DNA from 4 places in the Vibrio fluvialis genome. Region 3 is predicted to be linked to each of the others. Evidence: predicted binding sites of a transcription regulator. Region 3 holds the regulator's gene; each other region holds the start of a gene.

What was found. The regulator CRP, encoded in region 3, controls carbon source genes, mostly activating them, when cyclic AMP is high. The targets are predictions, from matches to a motif close to TGTGANNNNNNTCACA.
Region 1: pyrG (CTP synthase) is a predicted target of CRP. The motif match lies at 2,440-2,455, and genes of this name have one in related genera.
Region 2: recB (exodeoxyribonuclease V subunit beta) is a predicted target of CRP. The motif match lies at 5,511-5,526, and genes of this name have one in related genera.
Region 4: DYA43_RS17540 (glycogen/starch/alpha-glucan phosphorylase) is a predicted target of CRP. The motif match lies at 2,295-2,310, and genes of this name have one in related genera.

Annotation. Positions count from the first base shown of each region.
Region 1 is NZ_UHIP01000001.1:328,604-336,022, forward strand. Features, by position in the region: gene relA (GTP diphosphokinase) at 1-1,457, shown strand, start outside; gene mazG (nucleoside triphosphate pyrophosphohydrolase) at 1,537-2,334, shown strand; gene pyrG (CTP synthase) at 2,540-4,177, shown strand; gene eno (phosphopyruvate hydratase) at 4,255-5,556, shown strand; gene DYA43_RS01640 (multifunctional CCA addition/repair protein) at 5,657-6,871, opposite strand; gene DYA43_RS01645 (ExeA family protein) at 6,961-7,419, shown strand, end outside.
Region 2 is NZ_UHIP01000001.1:2,359,646-2,367,064, forward strand. Features, by position in the region: gene recD (exodeoxyribonuclease V subunit alpha) at 1-1,790, opposite strand, end outside; gene recB (exodeoxyribonuclease V subunit beta) at 1,787-5,413, opposite strand; gene recC (exodeoxyribonuclease V subunit gamma) at 5,710-7,419, opposite strand, start outside.
Region 3 is NZ_UHIP01000001.1:169,719-177,137, reverse strand. Features, by position in the region: gene DYA43_RS00805 (ABC transporter ATP-binding protein) at 1-1,629, shown strand, start outside; gene DYA43_RS00800 (TIGR02444 family protein) at 1,626-2,099, shown strand; gene DYA43_RS00795 (hydrolase) at 2,212-3,189, shown strand; gene DYA43_RS00790 (YheU family protein) at 3,281-3,490, shown strand; gene DYA43_RS00785 (phosphoribulokinase) at 3,585-4,454, shown strand; gene crp (cAMP-activated global transcriptional regulator CRP) at 4,696-5,328, shown strand; gene DYA43_RS00775 (DUF1338 domain-containing protein) at 5,448-6,242, opposite strand; gene astD (succinylglutamate-semialdehyde dehydrogenase) at 6,428-7,419, opposite strand, start outside.
Region 4 is NZ_UHIP01000002.1:556,103-563,521, reverse strand. Features, by position in the region: gene malT (HTH-type transcriptional regulator MalT) at 1-1,954, opposite strand, end outside; gene DYA43_RS17540 (glycogen/starch/alpha-glucan phosphorylase) at 2,487-4,940, shown strand; gene malQ (4-alpha-glucanotransferase) at 5,045-7,225, shown strand; gene glgB (1,4-alpha-glucan branching protein GlgB) at 7,391-7,419, shown strand, end outside.

The DNA.
Region 1 (7,419 bases), 160 kb from region 3:
GCATCTGGCGCAAGATGCAGAAGAAAAACCTCGCGTTTGACGAGCTGTTCGACGTGCGCGCGGTACGTATCATTGCCGACAAACTGCAAGATTGTTATGCCGCGCTGGGCGTGGTGCACACCAAATACAAACATCTGCCCAGCGAGTTTGATGATTACGTCGCCAACCCGAAACCGAACGGCTACCAGTCGATTCATACGGTGATTCTGGGTCCGGAAGGCAAAACGATCGAAATCCAGATTCGTACCAAGCAGATGCATGAAGAATCGGAACTTGGCGTAGCGGCGCACTGGAAGTACAAAGAAGGCGCCAGCAGCGGCCGCAGTGGTTACGATGAAAAGATCACTTGGCTGCGTAAACTGCTCGATTGGCAGGAAGAGATGTCCGATTCTGGCGAAATGCTGGATGAACTGCGCAGTCAGGTGTTTGATGATCGCGTATACGCATTTACGCCGCGCGGTGATGTGGTCGATCTGCCGATGGGCGCGACACCACTGGATTTTGCTTACCACATTCACTCTGAAGTCGGCCATCGTTGTATCGGTGCGAAAGTGGCGGGACGTATCGTGCCGTTTACGCACAAACTGCACATGGGCGATCAGGTGGAAATCATCACCGCCAAAGAGCCCAACCCATCGCGTGACTGGCTGAACCCGTCGCTTGGCTTTGTGCACTCGGGTCGTGCGCGTGCCAAGATCAACGCTTGGTTCCGCAAGCAGAGCCGCGAGAAGAACCTCGAAGCAGGGCGTGAGATCCTTGAAGCCGAATTGGTGAAAATTGGTGCCACGCTGAAAGATGCCGAAGCGTACGCGCTGAAGCGGTTTAACGTCAATACCGCAGATGAGCTGTATGTCGGTGTCGGCAGCGGTGACCTGCGTATCAACCAAATTGTTAACCATATCAATGCATTGGTGAACAAGCCGACCGCCGAAGAAGAAGACAAGCTGGTGCTTGAAAAACTTCAGGTCGGAGAGAACAAATCCGCAAGCGCGCACCATCGTCCGCATAAAGATGCGGTGGTGGTGGAAGGTGTCGATAACCTGATGACTCATCTGGCACGCTGCTGTCAGCCGATACCGGGCGATGAAATCAAAGGTTACATCACGCAGGGGCGTGGGATTTCTGTCCATCGCAGCGACTGTGAACAGCTTGAAGAGCTGAGCCATCACGCGCCAGAGCGTATCATTGATACCGTGTGGGGCAGTGGTTTTGTCGGCAGTTATCATCTGACCCTGCGCGTTGAAGCGATGGAGCGTGTTGGTCTGCTGAAAGACATCACGACGCTGCTGAGTAACGAGAAAGTAAAAGTCAGCACCATGAAGAGTCGCAGCGACTACAAGCGCCAGATCATCATCATGGACTTCGAGCTGGAAGTGAACAGCGTTGAAGTGTTGGAGCGCGTATCTAAACGTATTGAACAGATCAAAGATGTCATGCTGGTGAAACGTCTCGGCTAACCTCTGCGAGGTTCAGCGCCAAATAATCTAAGGCGAGTGGTGATGCTGCTCGCCTTTTTGTTTTAAGGAAGTAAGTCATATGAGTCATCCAATCGAACAGCTTGAAAACATCATGGCCAGCCTGCGAGATCCGCAAACGGGCTGCCCTTGGGATAAACAGCAAACCTTCGACACCATTGTGCCGCACACAATTGAAGAAACTTATGAAGTGGTGGATGCGATTCACAATCAAGACTGGCCGAATCTGCAGGAAGAGCTGGGCGATTTGCTGTTTCAGGTGATTTTCTACAGCCAGCTGGCGAAAGAGCAGGGGCTGTTTGAGTTTCGTGATGTGGTGGAGTCGGTGAATGATAAGCTGACCCGCCGTCATCCGCATGTGTTTGGCGAGGCCAGTTTCGAGGACGAAGCGGCGTTGAATGCCAACTGGGAAGCGGAGAAAGCCAAAGAAAAAGCCGAGGCAGGCAAAAGCGAACAAAGTATCCTAGACTCTATACCACAATCGCTTCCGGCATTATCTCGCGCCAACAAGATTCAGAAGAAGTGCGCTAAATATGGCTTCGACTGGAAAACGCTCGGGCCGGTGGTCGATAAAGTGCACGAAGAAATCGATGAAGTGATGGCGGAAGTGCTGCACGTCGACGTCGATCAACAGAAAGTGGAAGAAGAACTGGGTGATCTGCTGTTTGCTACCGTGAATTTGGTTCGTCATCTTGGCAAGGATCCGGAAGTGGCGCTGATGAAAGCCAATCAGAAGTTTACCCGCCGTTTTCACGGGGTCGAAGCTCAGGTGCGAAATCAGGGTAAGTCCTTAAATTTATTCACACTTGAAGAGCTGGATGCGATGTGGGACAAGGTCAAACAGCAAGAAAAAGCATGACCAACATGTGACAAATTATGTTGAGTCAAAATTGACTCAGATAATAACGACGGATCTTTTTCACGTTAATGCTCTTTGATTTGAAGCAAAAAATAAAAAACTGAGTGTGATAGATTTCACGTTGTGGCGATAAATGGGTTCTGGTATAGTTTCGTCCCGTCCAGAAGAAATCCATTTCCCTCATTCAACCAATTTCAGGTTAAACATGACGACAAATTATATTTTTGTTACTGGCGGGGTTGTATCCTCTCTAGGTAAAGGTATTGCAGCGGCATCCCTTGCAGCGATTCTAGAAGCTCGTGGTCTTAAAGTGACTATGATGAAGCTTGACCCTTACATCAACGTTGACCCAGGCACAATGAGCCCAACTCAACACGGTGAAGTGTTCGTTACGGAAGATGGCGCGGAAACTGACCTAGACCTTGGTCACTACGAGCGTTTCATTCGTACCAAAATGACCAAGCGCAACAACTTTACCGCAGGTCGTGTTTACGCTGACGTTCTACGTAAAGAACGCCGTGGCGACTACCTGGGTGCAACCATTCAGGTTATTCCTCATATTACTAATGCGATCAAAGATCGTGTGATTGCTGGCTCTGAAGGCCACGATATCGCTATCGTAGAAGTGGGCGGTACTGTGGGTGACATCGAGTCACTACCTTTCATGGAAGCAATTCGCCAGCTGGCGATCGAAGTTGGCCGCGAAAACGCGATGTTCATGCACCTGACGCTGGTTCCTTACCTGGCAGCGGCAGGCGAAGTGAAAACGAAGCCAACTCAGCACTCGGTTAAAGAACTGCTGTCTATCGGTATTCAGCCAGACATCCTGGTTTGTCGTAGCGATCGTATGATTCCGGCCAACGAGCGTAAGAAGATTGCGCTGTTCTGTAACGTGCCTGAAAAAGCCGTTATCTCAATGAAAGACGTAGACTCTATCTACAAGATTCCACAACTGATCCGTTCTCAGGGTCTGGATGATCTTGTCTGTGCACGTTTTGGCATCAATGCGCCTGAAGCTGATCTGTCTGAATGGGAACAGGTTATCTATGAAGAAGCGAACCCAACCGGTGAAGTGACTATCGGTATGGTTGGTAAGTACATTGAACTGCCAGATGCTTACAAATCAGTGAACGAAGCGCTGAAACACGCGGGGCTGAAAAATCGTCTGAGCGTGACTATCAAGTACGTTGATTCACAAGATGTTGAGACTAAAGGTGTTGAAATCCTTGAAGGTCTTGACGCTATTCTGGTACCGGGTGGCTTCGGCGATCGTGGTATCGAAGGTAAGATTCGTGCGGCGCAATACGCACGTGAAAACAACATTCCTTACCTGGGTATCTGTCTGGGTATGCAGGTAGCACTGATCGAATACGCGCGCAATGTGGCGGGTATGGAAGGTGCGCATTCAACAGAATTTAACAAAGACACCAAATACCCTGTGGTAGGCTTAATCACAGAATGGGTAGACAGCGAAGGTAACGTTGAAGAACGTACTGAAACGTCAGACCTGGGTGGTACGATGCGTCTGGGTTCACAACTGTGCCACCTGGCGAAAGGTTCTAAAGCTTACGATATGTACGGTAGCGCAACGATTCATGAGCGTCACCGTCACCGTTACGAAGTGAACAACAACCTGCGTCCGCAAATTGAAAAAGCGGGTCTGAAAGTGTCTGGTTTGTCTGCTGATAAGAAACTGGTAGAAGTGATTGAGAACCCTGCTCACCCATGGTTTGTAGCAGCTCAGTTCCACCCAGAATTCACATCAACGCCTCGCGATGGTCACCCATTGTTTGCAGGCTTTGTGAAAGCTGCGGGTCAGTTCCAGCGCGGCGAATTGAAGTAAAAGGATATGGGTAGCGGCTTGTGTTGTGCGGCTACCCTTTTAGTTTTGACATTTAAATTCAATGAGAGGAAACATTAATGTCTAAGATCGTTAAAGTTCTAGGTCGTGAAATCATCGACTCACGTGGTAACCCAACTGTTGAAGCTGAAGTTCACCTAGAAGGCGGTTTCGTAGGTATGGCTGCTGCACCATCGGGTGCATCAACGGGTTCTCGTGAAGCTCTTGAGCTGCGTGATGGCGACAAATCTCGTTTCCTAGGTAAAGGCGTTCTGAAAGCTATCGCAGCTGTTAACGGTCCAATCGCTGACGCTCTAGCTGGCAAAGACGCGAAAGATCAAGCAACTGTTGACCAGATCATGATCGACCTAGATGGCACTGAAAACAAATCTAACTTCGGTGCGAACGCAATCCTAGCGGTTTCTCTAGCGAACGCTAAAGCAGCAGCAGCTTCTAAAGGCATGCCTCTGTACGAGCACATCGCTGAACTGAACGGCACTGCTGGTCAATTCTCTATGCCTCTGCCTATGATGAACATCATCAACGGCGGTGAGCACGCAGACAACAACGTTGATATCCAAGAATTCATGATTCAACCAGTTGGCGCGAAAACTCTGAAAGAAGCGGTACGTATCGGTTCTGAAGTGTTCCACAACCTGGCTAAAGTTCTGAAAGCGAAAGGTTACAACACTGCAGTTGGTGACGAAGGTGGTTTCGCTCCTAACCTGAAATCTAACGCAGAAGCACTAGAAGTAATCGCAGAAGCGGTAGCGGCTGCTGGTTACGTTCTGGGTAAAGACGTAACTCTTGCTATGGACTGTGCTGCATCTGAGTTCTTCGACAAAGACGCTGGCATCTACAACATGAAAGGCGAAGGTAAAACTTTCACTTCTGAAGAGTTCAACCACTACCTGGCAGAGCTAGTTGAGAAATTCCCAATCGTTTCTATCGAAGACGGTCTGGACGAATCTGACTGGACTGGTTTCGCACACCAAACTCAACTTCTTGGCAACAAGATCCAACTTGTTGGTGACGATCTGTTCGTAACTAACACTAAGATCCTTGCTGAAGGTATCGAGAAAGGCATCGCTAACTCTATCCTGATCAAGTTCAACCAAATCGGTTCTCTGACTGAGACTCTAGCTGCAATCAAGATGGCTAAAGATGCAGGTTACACTGCAGTAATCTCTCACCGTTCAGGCGAAACTGAAGACGCAACTATCGCTGACCTAGCGGTAGGTACTGCAGCAGGCCAAATCAAAACTGGTTCTATGAGCCGTTCTGACCGTGTTGCTAAGTATAACCAACTGATCCGTATCGAAGAAGCACTGGGCGAACGTGCACCTTTCAACGGTCTGAAAGAAGTGAAAGGCCAAGCTTAATTTAAAGCTTAGCGTTGACGCTTAAAAAGAAGCCCTGCATTGCAGGGCTTTTTGTTTTCAAACGTTTATCAATATTGATTATTCATCCAGCGCAAATGCTTCATCCCGCATTCTCAATGGCATGGACCCGGCGTTTATCCAGCTCGTCGCGAATCTGTTTGCCACTAAAACCTGCGGCGATCACCTGCTGCACATCCACTTTGAGCGCGGCACGGTAGGCGCGCAGAAAAATATCCCGTTGTGGATAGGGGTTCTGTTCTAAGCCTAAACGTCCACGATGGTCCGCTTCGCAGCACAGCAGTACTTCATCGAGTCGCTGCGGTTTACGCCATACATCCAGTAGATTGAGCACTTTCAGCTTGGTTGCCGGTTTGAGCTCGGCGGCGCGATGGACATTGGAATGTTGCGCGCACACCGCTAACGCCAGATCGCGAAACTCATTCGGTACTTTGACACGTGCGCACAGCGCCTCAATGAGCTTCAATCCGGTATGACAATGCAGCTTGTGGCTCGGCCACTCTGATTCAGGCGTTACGCCCTTGCCGAGATCGTGCACCTGCGCGGCAAAGCGTACAGTGAGTGATTCCGACAGCAGCGCTGCTTGTTCGGCCACCATCAGCGTGTGTACGCCCGTATCGATTTCCGGATGCCATTTCTCAGGCTGAGGTACGCCAAACAAGCGGTCGAGTTCCGGCAGTACTATCTTCAATGCACCGCAGTCACGCAGGACTTGCAGAAAAATATGTGGGCTTCGCGTCGACAGCGATTTTTGCCACTCCTGCCAGACGCGCTCCGGCGTCAGATGTTGCAGTTCACCCGATGCGCTGATGTGTTGCATCAGCGCCAGCGTCTCTTCGGCGACAGAAAAGCCGAGATGCGCGAGTTTGGCGGCAAAGCGCGCGACGCGCAGTACGCGCAGCGGGTCTTCGACAAACGCTTCCGAGACATGACGCAGCACGCGATCTTGCAAATCGCGCTGACCGCCGTAGGGGTCGATCAGCGTTCCGTCTTTGGTTTGTGCCATGGCGTTGATGGTGAGATCGCGGCGCAGCAGATCCTCTTCCAGCGTGACATCCGGCGCGAAGTGGCAGGCAAAGCCGGTATAGCCGGAACCTGTTTTACGCTCGGTACGAGCTAAAGCGTGCTCTTCACGGGTCTTAGGATGCAGAAACACCGGAAAGTCTTTGCCCACAGCCTGAAAGCCAGCGTTGAGCATCTCTTCCGGACTGCTGCCAACGACCACCCAATCTTTGTCATATACTGGAAGCTGAAGCAATTGATCGCGAACTGCGCCGCCAACGAGATAAATTTGCACCACCGAACCTCAATATTTACGTTTATGGCGTTGGATAATCATAGTCACAATGATACTTTGCGCCTAACAACATTCAAAGAGACGAGAGCATGTATCCAGAATTTTTCGGCCTGATAGAACATCCGTTCTCGATTGTGCCCAATTCTCGGTATTTATATTTAAGTCAACGACATAAAGAAGCGATGGCTCATCTTCAGGCCGGACTGGGCGATGGCGGTGGTTTTGCGATGCTGACTGGCGAAGTGGGCACCGGAAAAACCACGGTCGCCAAGGCGATTCTGTCCGGACTTCCGCCACATACCCGTGCGGGTTTCATTCTCAACCCGACCTTTTCAGAGCGTGAGCTGCTGGAAGCGATCTGTGATGAGTTCGCCATCAAATACCCGCAGCAGGCGACGCTCAAGCAGCTGAGTCAGGTGTTGTACCAGTTTCTGCTCAATGAGTACGCCAACGGAATTCAGGTGTTGCTGGTGATTGATGAAGCCCAGCATCTGGCGCCGGATGTACTGGAGCAACTGCGTTTATTAACCAATCTGGAAACAGAAAGC
Region 2 (7,419 bases), 2.2 Mb from region 3:
TTGTACAGGCCAAGACCATGATCGTTGCGCGTCACCATCACCGGGCGTCCGGCATACCAGATTTCATCCTGTACTTTAATTTTCTTGCGCGCAGCCAGCGCCCGCTCAATGCGGTAGTTAAGTCCGCTGACACCAAAATCGCCTTCTCGCACCGCGCACAATAAACGCGCGCGGCCAAAGGCCTGCAACGCATCGCGCGCTTTCTCAGCCATATTTTGCGACGGCGTAAGCGGCGTTGCCATCAATGCCAGATACGGCGAATAAGCGCCCACCAGAGATTGCAACATCTGGTTGTAGTGCTCGCTGCTGAGCGCAAAGTGTTGGATGTCGCTAAATGCTTCCTGCCATACTTTATCCACCCACAAGGCCTGACCACTGTTGATGGCTTTCGCCAACTGACCAATGCCGGAGCACGCATCAAACCGGTAACTCTTTTGCAGCATGCACAAGCTATCGGCAATGCGATGCTCGGCGTGACGCGGGCTGAGCGCCGCAGACTGAAAGCCGGTCAGCTCAGACAACAAACGGCTCTGCTCTTTGCTGTAACCTTGGTAAAGAAACGAGCAGATATCGCCCAGCACGGCGCCCGCTTCCACCGACGCCAACTGATCTTTATCGCCGAGTAATATCAGCCGCGCACTGTCCGGCAGCGCATCGACCAATTTGACCATCATGGGCAAATCGACCATCGACGCCTCATCGACCACCAGCACATCAAGGTGCAGGCGATTGCCTGCATGATGACGAAACTCGGCGCTGTCGGGAATCGCTCCCAACAAGCGGTGAATGGTGCTCGATTCGGTAGGGATCAGCGCTTTGAGCTCAGGCTCTACGGCTAAGCTTGCCACCGCTTTACCGATCGATTCGGTCAGCCGCGCGGCCGCTTTACCCGTCGGTGCCACCAGTTTGATGGTCGGCGTGTGCTGCGCTTGTTGCGCCTGACTGATCAGCGCCGCCAGCAATTTGGTCACGGTGGTCGTTTTGCCCGTACCGGGACCACCGGAAATCACCGCAAAACGGCGCGTCAGGGCAATCGCGGCCGCCACTTTCTGCCAGTTCAGACAGTGCGCTTGGGGCACCAAGGTATCCAGCGGCGCGAAATCCTCGCTGCGTTTGGCCTGTTGCAACACGCCATCAATCGCTTCCCAATCGAGCCCGGACTCGTCGACCACATCAAGTAAGTCGCACACCAAACGTTGACGCGCCACCTGATTCAATGCCAACGCTGCCCCCTTGCGCTGCAAGGCTTGCTGTAAAAAACGATAGTCGCGGGCAAACAACGTATCGAGTCGCTGGCGAAGATTTTGGACTGCCATAGGCTTTAAGATCATAGGTGTCCCAAAGCTCTGCAAACGCGCCGCCAAGGTCACTTCATAATGCCAATAACGATGCAGGTACAAGCGCTGACCATCAAACATCAGCGGCACCGCTTCACCGCGTACGCCAATCAGCGGCGTGCGCGCCACCAGTGCCGCCCAATCCACAGACAACCACAGCTGATTTAGCGGCAGGGCAGCCTCGCCATACACCCCCACCTTACTCGCCAGTTCAACCCGGTTGCCCTGCTCATCGACCAGCGGCAAACAGATATGACCGCGCCCCAGTTCGGCACTGACCGCCGCAGCGGCTAACATCAACGCCGCGCGCTCGTGATCGCTCAGCGTCCCCGCGTCGGTTTGTTGAGCGAGGAAATGAGCAAACTGGTAATCGAGCTGGCGCAGTGCGCCCTGCGCCGCCAGTTGCTTTAACTGCGCGCTCACCTGCGCAAAATCCAAACGGACATCCATCATAAATCCAACTCCATCTGTCCGGCGGACGTGGTGCGCGAAGTCATCTCTTTACCTTGAATCAGATAATCCAGCTCTTCCAACATTGCCTGACTCGGCTTGGCGTTGAAAATTCCGTGTTGCGACGTGCCATCCATACCGCGTAAAAACAGGTAATAAACGCCGCCAAAGTGCTGCTGATAGTCATAGCCCGCCAAACGGCTTCGCAGAAAACGGTGCAGCGCCAGCGCATAGAGCTGATACTGCAAATCGTAGCGGTGCTCAGCCATCGCCTGCGCTAACCGCGCGCCCTGATACGCGGCGACTTCATCACCCAGATGGTTGGATTTCCAGTCCAGCACGTAATATTTGCCCTGATGTTCAAACACCAAGTCGATAAATCCTTTCAGCATACCCTGCACGGTGTAGAAGCCGAGATCGCCCGCTTTAGCTGACAGCGGGTCATGGCGCTGCACCACACGGTTCAGGGCGGGCGCACTGAGTACTTCGATGGGCAATAAAAACTCCATCTCGGTCAGGCGCTGATGCGGCGCTTTTTGGTTGAGGCACAAGTCTTTGCCGTTAAGCGGCGTGCTCAATACGGTATCCACCAGCGATTGCAGCACTGGCAGCCAGTCGGTATCGATCTGCTCGCGTTCCATCAAGTCGGTAATGATGCGCGTGTTGTGTTCATCGCCAGCCGGTTGCGTGAACTCCACTTCTTCAAACAGGCTGTGCAGAAATGTGCCGGGCTGCGCGCCGCGCGGGAAGGTGAAAATCGAGCGCTCGGGTTCAACCAATGCCGCCTCATCGTGCTCATCGGCCGAGTCAACATCAAAGCCGCCGATTTCAAAACTGGCATCATGCTGATGACTGCCCTGTTTGACCAAGCCGGAATAACTGGTGATGCGCCACAGGTGATCAATCTCGTGGCTCAGCGAACGCGCGCTCAGCGGCGGCAACGGCTCATCCAACGGCACAAACACTGACTCAGGCACTGCAGGCGGCTCTGTCACCGCGACACACGCCAGCGCCGTCTGTTGATGCAGTGATTCCGCGAGCAGCGCCAAGCCGCCTTGCTGGGCATTTTGCAACAAATAGCCCAGCGCGCTGTAATGCACGCCGGTCGGCTCTTTACTGGAACGGCCGTTACGCAGCGGCGCCACACCAATAAAGCAGCCGTACACGGCGCGGGTCAGGGCCACATAAATCAGGCGCAGATCTTCCGCCAGACGCTCTTTGTCCGCTTGTTGAATCGAGGCTTCCTGACCGCTGATGTCCAGCAAGGTCTTACCGCTGCTGGCATCGTAATACTTGCCTTCGCTCGCTTCGCGATAGCTGAGTACAAAGGGTAAAAACACCAGTTCGTACTCCAGACCTTTGGATTTGTGGATAGTGACGATCTGCACCAGATTGCGCTCAGATTCGAGGCGTTGAATCGCCTCATCGCTGGCGCCCAGCCCTTGTTCGGCATCAGCGATCGACTGCGCCAACCAGCGCAGCAGGCCATGATCGCTGTCGATCTCCTGCGTCGCTTGTTGCAGCAATTCACTCAGGTGCATGAAATCCGTCAGTTGGCGTTCGCCGTCGGGCTCTTCCAGCCAGCGCTCGGCAATGTGGCGCAGACTCAACACCGCGCGCAGCATCGGCAGCACGCCGCGATCGAGCCACAACTGTCGATACTGTTTGAATTCGTTCAGCGCATTTTCCCACTCATTTTCATCGTTATTGAGGGCGTCCAACTGCTGCGCATTGAGCGCAAACAACGGGGAAGCGAGCGCCGCGCGCATGGCGCGATCGTTATCCGGGGTCAGCACCGCTTGCAGCAGGCGCTGCATATCCGGGGCAATCGCGCTGGTAAACACGCTGTCGCGGTTCGAGAGATACACGCTGGCAATGCCTTGCTGAGCCAGCGCGTCTTTGATCAAACGCCCTTCATTTCCGGTGCGCACCAGCACCGCGATGTCACCCGCTTGAATGCTGTCGCAGGCTTGAATAGCTCCGCCGTGAGTAAACTGCGCCTGCCCTTGCTGCGCCGCTGTCAAAATGGTTTGAATCTGGCTTGCGGTTGCCGCCGCCATGGTGTCGAGATACGCGCCTTTGGTCACTGGCGCGTCAGCCGCCATCGCCCAGTAGGTCAGTGCAGGCTGAACCTCACCGTTCAACAGCCAAGCACGGCCAGCCGCTTTCGGGCTGGCGCTGACCGGCAAAAACGGAATGTCGTTGTCGTAAATAAACGGGCTGTCCGGCAGGGTAAACACCTGATTCACCGCCGCCACCATGTCGGCGCTGGAGCGCCAGTTGGTGCCGAGCGTGTAGTGCGCGCTCACCTGATTGCGCGCCTTGATGTAGGTAAAAATGTCTGCGCCGCGAAAACCGTAAATCGCCTGTTTCGGGTCGCCGATCATAAACAGACCGCACTGCGGATGCGGCAGATAAATGCGGCTGAAAATGCTGTATTGCAGCGGGTCGGTGTCCTGGAATTCGTCGATCATCGCCACCGGATAGAGCGTGCGAATGCGCGCTGCCAGTGTGCCTTCATCGTCACCATCCAGCGATGCGGACAACTGAGTCAGCAGGTCATCGAACGACAGCCACTGCTTGCTGGCTTTGGCTTTCGCCAGCAACGTGCGACAGTGAGTGATCGCGTGCGCCAGCAGCGGCGCTTCCAAGCTGACTGGCTCCGCCAAAAACGCCTGCACGGCCTCAAACACCGCATGACGCGGCGCATCGCCCGATGGCGTTTTCTCCACCAGCACATCCTGAGCAAAACGCTCCAGCTTGTCCGACACCTCGTAACCATGGGTTGGCTGCGCCGCCCAGTCCGACACCGCGGCGATCCACTCCGGCAATGATTTCTTGGTGTAGCTGCGCTTGTTAATGCCGGAATTGGCGATGCAATCATGAATGTCATCGGCCGCCGCCAGCCACGCAGCTTTCATAGCATCAATGCGAGTCAGGTTGTGCTGATGCAGCGCCGCGAGGTCGCCCTCCATCACCGGCGTCGTCAGCGACAGCGGCGCGCCGGTCAGATAGCCGCCGATTTTTTCCAGCAGCGCCGCCGGCGATGCCCACAAGCGGCGCACTTCCGCCGCCAGATTAAGCGGCAACGGATAAAACTGACGGCGCCAGTAATCGGCCACCACTTGCGCTTTCAAATGGCTTTCATCGGTGACAAATTCGTTGTTGAAACGGCTGCCGGACTCAAATGCGTTTTGCGTCAGCATGCGCTGACAAAAGCCGTGAATGGTGTAGACCGCCGCTTCATCCATTTGGCGCTCCGCATTGAGCAAGAGCCGTGTCGCCAGTTGGTGATCGGCAAATTCCGCCAACAGCGGCTGAATCACCGGGTCATCACTTTTCCCGCGGCTGAACGCCAGACGCGCATCGTGAATGCGGGCGCGAATTCGGTCTCGCAACTCAGCGGTCGCCGCTTCGGTAAAGGTCACCACCAGAATCTGATCGACCGTCAATGCGCTGGCATGACGGGTGTGTTCTGTCCCATGGCCGAGCAGCAAACGCAGATACAATCCGGCGATGGTAAAGGTTTTACCCGTACCCGCCGACGCTTCAATCAGACGCGCGCCGTGCAGCGGAAACGTCATGGTTTCCAGTGGCGTCGCAGTTATGTTGGCAGTGACACTCATATTTCCAGTTGCCTTTGGGTCATTATTCGAAAATTTATGTGATCCGAATTAAATAATTCTATGAATCTGTGCAAAAACTTGCCCAGACAGAGGGTTATGGGATCGGACTCACAGCGCGCACCATATTGGATCATTACACTGCACCCCATTGATGCAAGCCCCGCTTGCCATCTACCGAATCATGGTCCCTCTGACCTGTGGCCGTACAGCGAACGCCCTACACCAATAATGATTTTCTGGCGGCCACTCTACTCTCTTCCCGATATTCGATGCTTCCCAACATTCGGTGCTAACCATCATGCCTGACTGGCCTTCTCGATTGAGATGTGGTCGGCGTAATCGCGCAACTGTAAACGCGGTGCCTGCAAGACCAAACTCGCCAACACACGCACCTGATGCGCCAGTTCGTCCGTCCATTGCGGCCACAAACGCGCGATGTAATGGTTGTTGCCTTCACCGCTGGTCATGAAACCGTCATTGAATGTCTCGGCCATCTTCTTGAGCGATTTTTCTTCATCGTCGACCCATTGCCCGCGGCTGAATCCCGCTTCAACACCGGCCAACGCTGTTTTCGGGAAATAGGCCAGCGGCGCAGTCATGCCTTGGTAATAGAGTCGCGCCAATTCGTTCAGTTGCGCCATTGCCAGAGCCGCGCTTTCACTTGAATGACTACTGAGTGGAGGCAGAACCTGATGCACCACGCCTTCTTTGCGATCGTAGCCAATCACATGCGTGGTCAGGTTGGCACCTGATGCTGCGGCCGCCAGATGATCAATCCACGCCGCCAGAATATCTTCCGATCGAATCGCGCCGCTGCGATAACGCACCAGCCCCGATTGATAACGCCGCGTCAGCCAGCCGCTCAAACGCACCGGGCGTGACTGGCCGAGCGCCGTGAAGGTCAGGTTGACATCGAGATCATCGAGCGGCGCCTGACAGAGAAACTGGATTTTTTCGACCAGCTCTTCGGCTTGCACGCGGTTGGTTTCAAACTCCAGATCACCAAACGCGCCGACCGGCAGCTTACCTTGCGCGCGCTGTTGCTTGTTGAACTGCGTCAACACCTCATCACGCGCCTGCGCCGAGGGCGCATTGAGCAAGCCGTCCAACAGCGCGTCACGCAGCTGATAGCTGGCAAGGCCACCGAGCGCGAACGGCTCATCGTCTTCCATCACCGGCAAAGGCGGCTCAAACACCACTTTCAGGCGGCGATTGAAGAAATATTGCACCGGCAAGCGCCAAAAACGTTGCAGCTCGACCAGATCCAATTCCAGCGGGTAAACCGCATCGAGCAGATAATCATCCAACGCGCGATGGAACGTGCCACTCGCGGTGCCTTGGCGCAGCGCGGCAGGCAGCCACTCTTTAGCGTAACTGCCGACATCGGTCAAAAACGCTTGCGGGCTGAAGGGCACCATGGCGTGGGTGAACTGCAACTGTTCAATCAGGCGCTCGCCAGAGTCATCACTCGGCAGTGCTTCATCGCCGGCCAAGCAATAGTTCTGCTGGCAATATTCCAGCAATTCGGTCACCAGCACTGACGGCACGCGTTCGGTGTTGTCCTGAATCGAGCGGCCCACATAACTGATGTACAGGGTGTGCTGCGCGGAAAGCATCGCTTCGAGGAACAGATAACGGTCGTCATCGCGGCGCGAGCGATCGCCCGGACGCGTACGGCCGCTCATTAAATCAAACCCTTCCGGCGGCATGGAACGCGGGTAAACCCCATCGTTCATCCCAAGCAGACAGACGACGTTAAACGGAATCGAACGCATCGGCATCAGGGTACAGAAGTTGACCTGACCGGCGAGAAAACGCTGACTGACACGCGTTCCAGACAGCTTGTCATGCAGGTACTGCCCCATGATGGCGGGCGATATCGCGTCGTCGAATCCAGCGTCAGCGAGCTGCTCTTTGAGCGCCGCGAGCGTGTCGCGAATCGATTTGAGTGCCATCTCGCCGTCCAGATCGACGCTGAAACAGTCATCAATCAGCGACGACAGCAG
Region 3 (7,419 bases):
GCCCAAGCCGAGCTGGCGGATAACGGCAACAAAGTGGCCGAACTGCACGGCCACATTGAAACCATCGGTGGTTACAGCATTCGCGCCCGCGCTTCCGAGCTGCTTGATGGTCTGGGCTTTTCTCAGGAACAGATGAGCTGGAGTCTGACTCAGTTCTCCGGTGGTTGGCGTATGCGCCTCAACCTGGCTCAGGCGCTGATTTGCCGCTCAGACCTGCTTCTGCTCGACGAACCGACCAACCACTTGGATTTGGATGCCGTCATGTGGTTGGAACGCTGGTTACAAAGCTATCCGGGCACGCTGATCCTGATCTCTCACGACCGCGATTTTCTTGATCCGATCGTCGGCCGCATCATTCATATCGAAAACGAAAAGCTCAACGAGTACACCGGTAACTACTCATCGTTTGAAACTCAGCGCGCGCAGAAGATGCTGCAACAACAAGCCATGTTCCAGAAGCAACAAAAGCAGATGGCTCACATGCAAAGTTACATCGACCGCTTCCGTTACAAAGCATCCAAAGCCCGCCAGGCGCAGAGCCGTATTAAGGCTCTGGAGCGGATGGAGAAAGTGCTGCCGGCGCAATTTGATAACCCGTTCAGCTTTGAGTTTCGCGAGCCATCGGCGCTGCCAAACCCCATTCTGATGATGGATGAAGTCAGCGCAGGCTACGGCGATCATCTGATTCTGGAAAAAATTCGCCTCAATCTGGTACCGGGCAGCCGCATCGGTCTGCTGGGCCGCAACGGCGCCGGTAAATCCACGCTGATCAAACTGCTGTCGGGTGAACTGAAACAGCAAGGCGGTGACCTGACCTATTCGCAGGGCGTGAAGATCGGTTACTTTGCCCAGCATCAACTGGAAACACTGCATCCGGAAGAAACGCCGCTACAACACATGATGCAGATTGCCCCCGACAAGAACGAGCTGGAACTGCGTAATTATCTAGGCAGCTTCGGTTTCCACGGCGACAAAGCACTGGATAAAGTTGGCCCGTTTTCCGGCGGTGAAAAAGCGCGTTTAGTATTAGCGCTGATCGTGTGGCAAAAACCCAACCTGCTATTGCTCGACGAACCGACCAACCACCTGGATCTCGACATGCGACAGGCGCTGACGTTTGCACTGCAAAGCTTTGAAGGCGCAATGGTGATCGTCAGCCACGACCGCTACCTGCTGCGCGCCACGACCGATGATCTGTACTTAGTGCATGACCACCAGGTTGCGCCGTTTGATGGTGACTTGACGGACTACTACAAGTGGCTGACCGATCAACAAAAAGCCGAACGTAAAGAGACACAGGCGCAAGCTCCGGCGAAAGACAACACCAACAGCGCCGCGGCGAAGAAAGAGCAGAAACGCCGTGAAGCCGATTTTCGCAAACAAACCGCACCAATTCGCAAAAAGCTGACACAGCTGGAAACGAAAATGGATAAGTTGAATGCCATCGTCGCCGAGGCTGAGGAACAATTGTCCGATTCCTCACTGTATGATGCGGAAAATAAAGCTAAACTTACTCAAGTACTCGCTACTCAGGCCAGTGCCAAGTCCGAACTCGAAGAAATCGAAATGGACTGGATGGCAGAGCAGGAAGTCTTGGAAGAGATGGAACAGGAGTTCAACAGTCAATGAGCCAAGAGCACGTCAGAATCCCTCTAACGCTGGAAAGATTATGGCAATTCAGTTTGCAGTATTACAGCGTGCGCGAGGTGAAAGAGGCGTGCTTAAGCCTGCAGAACAACTTCAACGGCAACGTCAATCTGCTGCTGCTGCTCAAGTACCTCGACGAGCAGCAGGTGACGCCGCAGGAACACGACTGGCAACAGGTGGTTGACTGTCTCAGCCGCTCCGAAACACTGATCCACAGCTATCGCGACATGCGCCGCAAGATGAAAGCGCATCTGCCGGATACGCTCTACCGAGAAGCGCTGCAATTTGAACTGCAACTCGAAAAACAGCAGCAATCGGATTTGGTCGACTGCATCAATCGGCTGACGCTGGAAAACAGCCACGGTGAAGCCCTGACACTGCGTTACTGCCGCCAACTCGGCGCAGAGCATCTGGGCACCGTGTTTATGAAGCCAGTACCACCATCCTTCTGATCCCGCCTGTTTTGGGCAGCGCTTCATAAAAAACCACCACGACTCGCCGAATACGCCAATCTGGGGTAACTTGGGTATATACTCATTAAATCACTTTGTATTGGTTTGAATTATGACCCAGTTTGTTGCCGCAACCGGCCTGAAAAACCCGCATCTGCAAACGCTGTTTCCGCGTTTTATTCGAAAGAAAGCACTGTTTGAACCGGTGTGGCAGACGCTGGACACTCCGGACGGCGACTTTCTCGATCTCGCTTGGAGCGAAGACCCACACCACGCTAACGCGCAAAACAAACCGCTGTTTGTGCTGTTTCACGGTTTAGAAGGCTGCTTCTACAGCCCTTATGCTAATGGCCTGATGCACGCGTTTGCCCGCGACGGCTGGCTGTCCGTGATGATGCATTTTCGCGGCTGCAGCGGCAAACCGAATCATCTGGCTCGTGCTTACCACTCCGGAGAAGTGCAGGATGCGCGCTTTGTGCTGGAAACCCTGCGCGAACAATTTCCTGAGCAGACCATGATTGCGGTCGGCATTTCGCTCGGCGGCAATATGCTGGTCAACTATCTGGCCGAGTTCAATGCCGATCCAATCGTCAGCGCAGCGACCGTGGTCTCGGCGCCGCTCGATCTCGCTGCCTGTTCCGAGCGCATCGAACGCGGCTTTTCCAAGCTCTACCGCACTTACCTGTTGTCGTCGCTCAAACACAATGCGCTGCAAAAGCATCACCTGCTCAAGGGCGAACTGGGCTTGTCCTATCACAGCATCAAACGCGTGACCCGTTTGCAAGAGTTTGATGACCTAATCACCGCGCCGCTGCACGGTTTCAAGGACGCGCAGGATTACTACCAGCGCTGCTCGGGGATCAACAAGCTGAAAGACATTCGCGTGCCCACGCAAATCATCCATGCCAAAGACGACCCGTTCATGACCGATGCGGTGATCCCGAAATTTGTCCTGCCGGAAAACATCGATTACCGTCTGTTTGATCAGGGCGGCCATGTCGGCTTTCTCAGCGGGTCGCTGCTTAAGCCGCAATTCTGGCTCGAACAATCCCTGCCGGCTTACTACGCCAGTCTGCGCGATAAAACTTAGTGCGTTGCCAAGTTGCTGCGACCTGACGCTGGACCGCTGAGGCGTTATACTTGGCAGCATTCAACCACGAACATAAAAGCAAGAGGTATTTATGATCGTTCCGTGGCAGCAAATTGCGCCCGATACGCTCGACAATCTGATTCGTGAATTCGTGCTGCGCGAAGGCACCGATTACGGTGAAGTCGAGATTTCTCTGCAAGATAAAGTCGATCAGGTTAAGGCTCTGTTGCAATCCGGAGAAGCCGTGATCGTCTATTCAGAATTGCATGAAACCGTTGATATAAAAGTCAATCATCGTTAACGGGTGACAACAGCAAAGTTTTACGTGCTATAGTGATTCGGCTTGGGCTGTACTGATACAGCCCCGTTTTAAGGACTCAGAGACAAGGTTTGTCATGTCAGCGAAACACCCAATTATTGCCGTCACCGGTTCGTCGGGCGCCGGCACAACCACGACCTCAGAAGCGTTCCGTAAGATGTTCAATATGATGGACATCAAGCCCGCTTGGGTGGAAGGCGACAGCTTCCACCGCTTTACCCGTCCGGAAATGGACGTCGAGATTCGCAAGGCGCGCGAGCAAGGCCGCCACATCAGCTATTTTGGTCCGCAAGCCAACGACTTTACCGCACTGGAAGACTTTTTCCGCCAGTTTGGGAAATCCGGCACCGGCCAGGTCAGACGCTATCTGCACTCGTTTGACGAAGCCGTGCCCTACAATCAGATGCCGGGCACCTTTACCCCATGGCAACAACTGCCGGAAAACTCCGATGTACTGTTCTACGAAGGACTGCACGGCGGCGTGGTGGATGGCGAAGTGAACGTCGCGCAGCACGTCGATTTTCTGATTGGCATGGTGCCGATTGTGAACTTGGAATGGATTCAAAAATACGTACGTGACACGCGCGATCGCGGCCATTCCCGGGAAGCGGTGATGGACTCCATCGTGCGTTCGATGGACGATTACCTCAACTACATTACGCCGCAGTTCTCGCGCACCCACATTAACTTTCAGCGTGTGCCGACCGTCGATACCTCCAACCCGCTCAACGCGAAAGGCATCCCCAGTCTGGATGAAAGTTTTGTCGTCATTCGCCTGCGTGGGATTAAAAACGTCGACTACCCTTACCTGCTGGCGATGATTGATGGTTCGTTCATGTCGCGTCACAACACCATCGTGGTGCCGGGCGGGAAAATGGGATTTGCGATGGAGCTGATCGTCAGGCCGCTCCTGCAACAATTGATAGAATCAGGGAAAATTGGCTAGTCAACGCCCTACTGTGTCGATTACTTTTCATACCGTGATCATGTGCACAGTTTTGCGTAGATTATCCCCTGTCCTACACGATTAAAATCAAGAAATCGTTTTGGAAAAAGGATACTATTCCATACCGAAACACAAGATAACTTGCAGCAATAAGAAAGTCCTCTTATTCTAGTGAATCCAAATAAGGCTTCGCTAAAATATGGATAGCAGCAAGCGTACCCTGCAGAGGAAGTGAGATATTATGGTTCTAGGTAAACCTCAAACCGACCCGACACTAGAGTGGTTTCTTTCACATTGTCACATTCATAAGTACCCTTCAAAAAGCACGCTAATTCACGCGGGCGAAAAAGCAGAGACTTTGTACTACATCGTTAAAGGTTCTGTTGCGGTACTGATCAAAGATGAAGAAGGTAAGGAGATGATTCTGTCTTACCTGAACCAAGGTGACTTCATCGGTGAGCTTGGCTTGTTTGAAGAAGGTCAGGAGCGTACTGCCTGGGTTCGTGCAAAATCTCCTTGTGAAGTCGCGGAAATTTCATTCAAGAAATTCCGTCAGCTGATTCAGGTTAACCCGGACATCCTAATGCGCCTGTCTGGCCAGATGGCTCGCCGTCTGCAAGTGACTAGCCAAAAAGTGGGTGACCTGGCGTTCCTAGACGTAACTGGTCGCATCGCGCAGACCCTACTGAACCTGGCGAAACAACCAGACGCCATGACCCACCCAGACGGTATGCAAATCAAGATCACTCGTCAGGAAATCGGTCAAATCGTTGGCTGTTCTCGTGAAACCGTTGGCCGCATCCTGAAGATGCTGGAAGAGCAGAACCTGATTTCTGCACACGGTAAGACTATCGTGGTATACGGTACTCGTTAATCGTCACCGAGACAGAATAGGAAAAGCCACCTTGCGGTGGCTTTTTTATTTGCTTGTGGCCAGGAGAGAGGAAGGTTGTCCGCCACTGGACTACAGACAACCCAAAGCCACTCGCGAAATTACTTGCTGTCGGTACTTTCGAAAATCTTGTCTGCAGAAGCGGCCACAAAGCCTGTGTAAAGTTCACCGTTGCCCATTGGGTAGCGCTTGGCAAACTCATAAAAGCCGCCCGGAATGATTTCTGTGCCTTCAATGAAGGTCACCGGCACTTTGTCTGCCATCGTTGATGACTGCTCCAGCAGCACCTCTGGTGAGCCCTTCACTTCGCCACCAGATTCGTTGATGGTAAAGCCTGCGCTGCGCAGATGATCGTTCACCTGTTTCACTTCATCCAACGCATTCAGCTGGTTAACGCTCACCGTAAAATGGTTGGCACCATAACCGTGTGCTGCCAGCCAAGAGGCGTATTCGCTCTCTTTCGCCAGTTGCAGATAATCGGCATAGCTCAGATCCCACAGACGGCCACCGTAGAGGAAAGCATCGCCTTCCAGCTTCGTGGCATCAACTTGCGCCACCAGCTTAGCAACAATCGCTTGTAGCTCTGGTGAACACTCTTCCACTTTCAATTCACTGATGAACACTTTGGGTTGCAGCGGATCCGGATGCTCGAAATGTTTCGCTACCAGTTTTTTGCTTTCAAACACGTAATCACCGCACGGCTTGTAGCCCAGCGCCAGAAACGGTTTCGCCAACGTATCAATCCCCAGCGGTGCCACGTTAAACGTACGCAGGGCGATGTGATCGTTGATCAGCGCTTCGTCTTCCTGAAGCAACTGGTGTACTTTGTCGGCCGACGGGCAAAGACGTCGAATATAGTCATTCCATAGGGATTCAAAGAGAACTGCTGGCGTCATAACGCCTCCTTGTCTGCGCTGCTCTGCAAGCAACCTGGGTTATTGGATTCTGTTGCCCAAGTGACCACTCACTACTTGGGGCTAATATGAATATTTATTGTTGTAATAGTAAAAAGTGGCTACCCGGTCCGAAGCCCGAGAAGGACCGGGTAGCCTTCAGCCTGTGACGTTAGCTAAATCGTAAATTACAGTTCGATACCCGGACTCAACGTGGCTGGCAGTTCGGTTGCCGAACCTTCCATCGACGCCATCGGGTAGGCACAGTAGTCCGCCGCGTAGAACGCACTTGGACGTAGGTTACCCGACGCACCCGGACCACCGAATGGCGCATCGCCACTCGCGCCCGTCAGCTGACGGTTGCGGTTCACAATGCCGGCGCGAATGTGGTCAACAAAGTATTCCCATTCGCTGTCATCGGTGGTGACCAGGCCAGCCGACAGGCCAAACTGGGTGTCATTGGCCAGTTCAACCGCCTGAGCCAACGTTTCGTAACGCACCACTTGCAGCAGCGGGCCGAAGTACTCTTCGTCCGGCAGCTCGGCAATCGGGGTCACATCGATGATACCCGGAGTCACAAACGCCGCTTCCAGACCGCGCGCTTCAACCAGAATTTCGCCGCCTAAAGATTGCAGGTTTGCCTGCGCTTTGAGAATAAAGTCCGCGGCCGCTTTGGAGATTTGTGGCCCCATAAACGGTGCGGGTTCAGCAAATGGCTGGTCGATGCGCAGTTTCTGAGTCGCTTCAACCAGACGCGTGATCAGCGCATCGCCCTTATCACCGTGTGGTACGTACAAACGACGAGCACAGGTACAACGCTGACCGGCACTGATGAAGGCCGATTGAATGATGGTATAAACGGTGGAATCCAGGTCGCCGTAGTGATCAGAGATCACCATCGGGTTGTTGCCGCCCATTTCCAGCGCCAGCATTTTACCTGGCTGACCCGCAAACTGACGGTGCAGCAGATGACCCGTGTTAGCACTGCCGGTAAACAGCAGACCATCGATACCTTTCGACTGCGCCAGCGCAATCCCGGTCTCTTTACCGCCTTGTACCAGGTTCAGAACACCCTTAGGCAGACCCGCTTCTTCCCACAGTTTCATCGCGACTTCACCCGTCCAAGGTGTTTGTTCAGACGGTTTGAATACCACGGTGTTACCCGCCAGCAGCGCTGGCA
Region 4 (7,419 bases), on a different contig from region 3:
TCCAGTCGACGTGGTAGTTGGATTGTTTCATCAGATGCTGAATCTGTTCGATAAAGCGGCCGGCTTTATCCAGCTCGCCACGACCAATCGCAATGCGTGCCAGCATCGAGTAACTGTGCAGGTGCTGACTTGGTGAGTGATTGCCGAGCACATCCAGCCCTTTATAGGCACACTCTTCGGCTTCATCCAGACGATTCCAGCACCACAGAATTTGCGCGCGGATACGCAGCAGGAATTCGTGCAGCGGCACTTGGTGCAGATGCTGCTCTTCGACCAGCTTGAATGCATTGTCCTGCACCTCAAATGCGGCCTGCACGTAACCTTGTGCGATCAGAATTTCGCTTTGTTGTAGCAGCGCCCACAGTGCCTGATGGTAAACCTGATACTGGCGCGCCAGTTTTTCGGTCTGCTGCATCATCGACAGCGCGCGGCTCAGTTGCCCCAGCACATGATTGACTTCGCCCACCACCGAGGTTGCTACGATGCGGCTACGGTAAATGGTGTTATCAAGCTGACTCAGGGCCAGTTCGGCCAGCTCCAGCGCTTTTTCCGGTGCGTTCTGGTTGATGGCAACCTGCGCACGTAGCGCGTTGAATTCGCCCTGTTCTTTGCTGCTTGGCTCAACGTTGAGCGCTTTCATCTCTTTGTCGGCGCGGATCAGCATATCGCCGACATCATCGTAACGGTGCTGACTCTGCGCCAGCCAGGCTTGCAGCAGGCAAAGTTTCGGCTCGCTGTAGAGCTGCGTTGGCGTGAGCAGGTTGATTGCCGCTTCGAGCACTTCCAATTCGCCCTGGTTGAACATCTTCCAGCCGTGCTGAGTCAGAATACTGGCCAGTAAGTCTGTGTCCTGAGCGAGGTGTGCATGACGCAGTGCCTGATGCGGCGTATTGGCTTCCAGCCACGCGCGGGCTGCAGCGCGGTGAAGCTCTTGTTCTTGCTGCGGAATGCGCGCCATACGCTGGTGGGCAAGAAACTCTGCAAACAGGTTGTGGAAGCGATACCAGTTCTGCTCGCCTTCCAGCGGGTAGATAAACAGGCCATAGCGGTTGAGCGATTCAATCATGCTCAGCGCGTCATCGCGCTTGGTGAGCGCAGATACCAAGGCGTCATTGAAATGATCCAGCACGGAGCACTGCATCAGGAAGTAGCGTGTTTCCTGATCGAGCAGGTCAAATACCTCTTCCACCAGATAGTCCCACAAATGCGCGTGGTTAAAGTGCGATACCGATTCTGCCGTTTGCGCCAGAGTGCGTTTCTGATGCTGCGCCTGCAAAGCGATCAATTGCAGGGCTGACGGCCAGCCTTCAACATAATTACGCAGGCTGACGGCTGTGATGTCATCAATGCCATCGGCGACGCGCTGGTTAAAGAAGCGGGTGGTTTCTTCGGTATCAAAGGCCAGCAGCTCGTTGCCAATTTCGATCATCAGATCGCGCACGCGCAGGTTGGCGGTACCCAGCGGCGGCGTCATGCGGCTGGTCACGACCAGTGTCAGGTTGTCGGGCATGTGCTTGAGGAAAAAGCGCATAGCTTCGTGGATCTCTTCATCCGAAATCAGATGGTAGTCATCCAGCACGACAAAGCATTCCTGATGAAAATCCGACATTTCGGCAAACACTTCACTAAAGAGAGAATGTAGAGAAGAGAACTGGCGACGCTCCGCCAGCTTTTGCGCGTTCGGGCAGCTTTGCGATGTGGCTTTGTTGATCGCTTGCAGCAGGTAGTTCATGAAGCGGAACGTGTCGTTGTCGCTTTCATCGATGCTGTACCAACCGACATTCGGTTTGTCCGCCAGCCACTGCGCCGCCATGGTGGTTTTGCCATAGCCAGCGGGCGAGCGGAACAGAACGAGTTTATAGCAGGGAGCCTGCTGCAACAGTTCTAATACCCGCGGCCTGACGATGGCGTTATGCAGCCGTCCGGGGCGAGTTAATTTAGAGGGTATCCACATCGTCGTACTTCCCGTTTCTGTCTCTTTGTAATAAGTAGTGAGGGCTAGCTCACGGTTTAATGATGAAGATGTTACTTGATGTCTTTCCCTACGTTTATTGATCGCCCACGAGATTTTTGCAGGTTTCACACTTCTCACTCAACTACGCCCCATTATTGTGAAGTTAATCACTAAAATGGTGCGTAGCTAGCGGTGTATGACTATCACCCTCTACGAAAATTAGTGAAATCTGCGTAACGAGAACGAATAGTTTGTGATCGCGGCTGCACATTGAGCAAATGATTTCAGGCGGAGAAACCTGCGTTTAATAAATCTCCACTAGGGTTATGGAGATGGTTGCCGTGATCCCTGTCACTCATAATTTCGCGACTTGCCCAATCAATGGGAGATAGATCACTCCAACTCAGGTGCTACCCCTTCTACGCCCTGACTCCTCCTCCTAAATTCCGCCGGAAACAGGAGGATGTTTTGATTGCGTAGCAGATGCACGATATGTCTCAGATGGATTAGAACCGAAAAGTGAGATTTCTCAATGAAACCTACTCAACAAAAAAGTTTTGATAAAGCTTTGTTCCAAGAAAACGTAAAACGCCACCTGACTGCTACCTACGCGACGACGATTGAGCACGCATCCAGCCGCTCTTGGTATTTGGCGATGGGCCGTGCCCTGGCCGAATTAACCACGTTTGATCTGCTGCAAACCGAGCAGGACGAGCGCATTGTTAACGCGAAAAGCCTGAACTACTTGTCACTGGAATTTCTGATCGGCCGCCTGACAGGCAACAACCTGATCAGCATGGGGCTGTACGAAGAGATTTCAGCAGCGATGACCGAACTGGGCCAAAGCCTGACCGATCTGCTCGAAGAAGAGCGCGATCCGTCACTGGGTAACGGCGGTCTGGGCCGACTGGCGGCGTGTTTTATGGACTCTTGTGCTGCGCAGGAATACCCGACAGTGGGTTATGGTCTGCACTATGAGTACGGCCTGTTTAAACAATCTTTTGAACAAGGCCATCAGAAAGAAGCACCCGATGCCTGGTGCGGTGTTGAAGGTTACCCTTGGGAAGTGGCACGCCCTGAACTGAAACAGGAAATCGGTTTCTACGGTCATGTGGAAGTGTATCAGGACAACGGCAAAGAGAAGCGCCGCTGGGTACCGGGTATGCTGGTTCAGGCGATGCCGTGGGATCTGCCGATTGTCGGTTACCAGAGCGAGACGGTCTACCCGTTGCGCTTGTGGGAATGCCGCGCGATCGCACCGTTCTCACTGGAAAGCTTCAACAACGGCAACTACTTTGAAGCGCAGCACTCACTGATTGACGCGGGCAACATCACTAAGGTGCTGTACCCGAACGACAACCACGAGAAAGGCAAAACACTGCGTCTGATGCAGCAGTACTTCCACAGTGCTGCGTCGATTCGCGACATTCTGCGTCGCCATGAAGCGGCTGGTTTTGCGTTGGCTGATCTGTCAAAACAAGAAACCATTCAGCTCAACGACACGCACCCAACCATCGCGATCCCTGAGCTGATGCGCATCCTGATTGATGAGCGCGACCTGTCGTGGGAAGCGGCGTGGGCGATTTGTTCAAAAACCTTCGCTTACACCAACCACACGTTGCTGCCAGAAGCATTGGAAACCTGGAGCGAGTCTCTGATCCAGCGCCTGCTGCCTCGTCATATGGAAATCATTTACGAAATCAACCACCGCTTCCTGCAGGAAGTGCGCGCGAAATGGCCGGGTGATGTGGCGAAACAGCAAAAGCTGTCGATCATAGAAGAAGGCTTTCACCGCATGGTACGCATGGCGAACCTGTGTGTGATCGGCTCTTACGCGGTGAACGGCGTAGCGGCGTTGCACTCTGAACTGGTGAAGCGCGACCTGTTCCCTGAATTCAACGAGCTTTACCCAGGCCGTCTGCAAAACGTGACCAACGGTATTACGCCACGTCGCTGGCTGAAGTTCTGTAACCCGGGTTTGTCTGCGCTGATCACGGAGAAAATTGGTGATCAGTGGCCTGCGGATCTGGATCAGCTAGAAGCGATTTCTCAGTTTGCTGATGATAAAGCGTTCCAGAAACAGTTCATGGCCGTGAAGAAAGAGAATAAAGAGCGTCTGGCGCACTGGGTGAAAGAGAACATGGGTATCGAGCTTGATACCAATGCGATCTTTGACGTGCAGATCAAACGTCTGCACGAGTACAAGCGTCAGCACCTGAACATGCTGCACATTCTGTCTCTTTACCACCGTCTGCTGAACGATCCAAGCTTTGACATGCATCCTCGCGTAGTGTTCTTCGCAGCGAAAGCAGCACCGGGTTACCACCTGGCGAAAGAGATCATCTACGCCATCAACAAGATTGCCGAGAAAGTGAATAACGATCCGCGCATCAACAACAAGTTGAAAGTTGTGTTTGTGCCGGATTACCGCGTCAGCATGGCTGAAATCATCATTCCGGCAGCGGATGTGTCTGAGCAAATCTCTACCGCAGGTAAAGAAGCATCGGGTACCGGCAACATGAAGATGGCGCTGAACGGTGCATTGACCATCGGTACCATGGATGGCGCGAACGTAGAAATTCGTGAAGAAGTGGGCGATGACAACATCTACATCTTCGGTCTGGAAGTGGATGGCGTGGAATCACTCAAAGCCAACGGCTATAACCCGTACGACTTCTACCACGCGGATCCGCTGCTGAAAGCATCGTTGGATCTGCTGGTGGGCGACGAGTTCACGCCGGGCGCGCCGGGCAAACTGCGTGCAACGTACGACAGCTTGCTCGATGGCGGCGACCCGTATCTGGTGCTGGCAGATTTCGCCTCTTATGTGGCGGCGCACGAAGCCATCGATCAGCAATACCGCGACCAGGCGGGGTGGGCGAAGAAAGCCATTCTCAATACTGCGCTGGTGGGCAAATTCAGCTCAGACCGCAGTATTCGGGATTACGTCAACAACATCTGGAAACTGGAAGCGGTCAAACGCTAAACCAAATAACAGCCAAGGCAACTGCCTTGGCTGTGTCACAACCATATTTATTACAACACACCCTACACGTTTTGAAGGGGAAAGCAGTCCCTTCGGAGAGAGCGATGAAAGAACAAAACGCATTAAAACAAGTCGCAGAGATGGCAAAAATTGTCGATCACTATGTGAGCGCATGGGGCGACGAAGCGCGTGTTGAAGACGACACTATCCGTCGTCTTTTGGCGTCTTTGGGCTACGACACCACCAATGACGAAACCTTATTGAAGTCGGCAGAGAAAAAACACAAGAAAGATGTGTTGGATCCGGTTCTGGTGATCCGCGAAGGTGAAGCGGTGGAAGTTCCGCTCTATCTGGGCGTGAGTGCCCGTGAAAGCGAATTTAACTGGCGTCTTGAAACCGAGCAAGGAGAGGTACTTGAAGGCTATCTTCAGTCTCAAATCGTTCGAGACGAGCGTGCCGAGGGTGGCCCTCTAGTGTTTGCCCTGCCAAGTGATCTGGCATGGGGCTACCATACGCTGCACATCACCCGCAAACGCCGCAAAGCGCCGTATGAAATGACGCTGATCATTACGCCACCAGCTTGTTTTAAGCAATCTGCGCTGGAACACGGCAAGAAACTGTGGGGCCCGAGCGTGCAGCTTTACACCCTGCGTACCCAGCATAACTGGGGTATCGGTGACTTTGGTGACCTGAAACAACTGGTTGCTGACATCGCGTCACGCGGTGGTGATTTTGTTGGTCTGAACCCGATTCACTCTCTGTTCCCGGCCAACCCGGAAGGCGCTAGCCCATACAGCCCGTCTTCGCGTCGCTGGTTGAACATTCTTTACATCGATGTCAGCTCTGTGCCGGAATTTGCACTGAGCGGCGAAGCGCAGCAACGTGTCGGCAGCCCGGATTTCCAACAGCGCCTCCAAAAAGTGCGTGACACGCATTGGGTGAACTACACCGAAGTCGCTGAAATGAAGATGAGTGTGCTGCCGCTGCTGTTTGCTGAATTCAAAAAACGCCATCTGGAAAAAAACACCGATCGCGCCAATGCCTTCCTCAACTTTGTCGAAGAGGGTGGCGATAGCCTGTTGCATCAGGCAACGTTTGATGCGCTGCATGCTGACCTGCACGCCAAAGACAGCCAAGTATGGGGCTGGCCAGTGTTCCCGGAAAGCTACCGTCGCTTCGATAGCCCGGCAGTGCAGAAATACATTGAAGAGAATCAGGACAGCGTCCACCTCTACATGTACCTGCAGTGGATTGCTGACACCCAGATCAATGAAGCTCAGGCTTTGGCAGAAGAGAAGGGCATGTCCGTCGGTCTGTACCGCGATTTAGCGGTGGGCGTATCGGACGCAGGTTCTGAAACCTGGGCAGATGATGGCAACCTGATCATGGACGCGAGCATTGGTGCGCCGCCGGATATCCTTGGTCCTCTGGGCCAGAACTGGGGTTTACCACCTCTGAACCCGCAAGTACTGCAAGCCACCGCTTACGATGCTTACATCAAACTGCTGCGTGCAAACATGAAGCATTGTGGTGCGCTGCGTATCGACCACGTGCTGGGGCTGCTGCGTCTGTGGTGGATTCCGAAAGGTGAAAACGCGACCAAAGGCGCGTACATCTACTACCCGGTGAAAGATATGCTGGCGATTCTGGCGCTGGAATCGCATCGCCATCAGTGCAGCGTGATCGGCGAAGATTTGGGCACCGTGCCGGATGAAATCGTTGAATTGCTGCGTGATGCTGGCGTGCACTCATACAAAGTGTTCTTCTTCGAAACTTCCAAAGACGACGGCGGCTTTATTTCTCCGGAGCATTATGCCGAGCAGTCAATGGCAGCGCTGTGTACACACGACATGCCAACGCTGCGTGGTTTCTGGCACTGCGACGACCTGAAACTTGGCGGTGAAATTGGCCTGTACCCAGATGCAACCCAACTGGCGGCGCTGTTTGATGATCGCCTCAAGTGCAAGCAAGGCATTCTGGATTCAGTGGCGTGGCATGGTTACCTGCCTGAAGGCGTAGGCCGTGATGCCAGCCTGGTCCCGATGGATTCCTACCTGAGCGAAGCGTTGCAGTTGCACGTCGCTGCCGGTTCTTCGGCGTTGTTGAGTGTCCAGCTTGAAGACTGGTTGGAAATGGATAAGCCAGTCAACATTCCTGGCACAGTTAATGAATACCCTAACTGGCGCCGTAAGCTTTCCATGAATCTGGACGAAATTTTCGCCCGTGAAGACGTGAACCGCATTGCGTCGAAACTGAGCGAAGTTCGCGCCAAGGCAAGCAAATAAACCCATTGGAGTGATTTAGCCTTTTCTCATAAATTACAACGAGAAGTTTAGGTTTGGTCACTCCACGTCATACTTGAGTTCGATAAGATGGTTTAACGCTAGCAAGCCCGCACTTTTAGCGGGCATTTTTTTCTTTTGAGTGAGTCAAGGTTAGGAGTAGGTATATTGAAAACGACAAAAAAGAAGCCATCCAA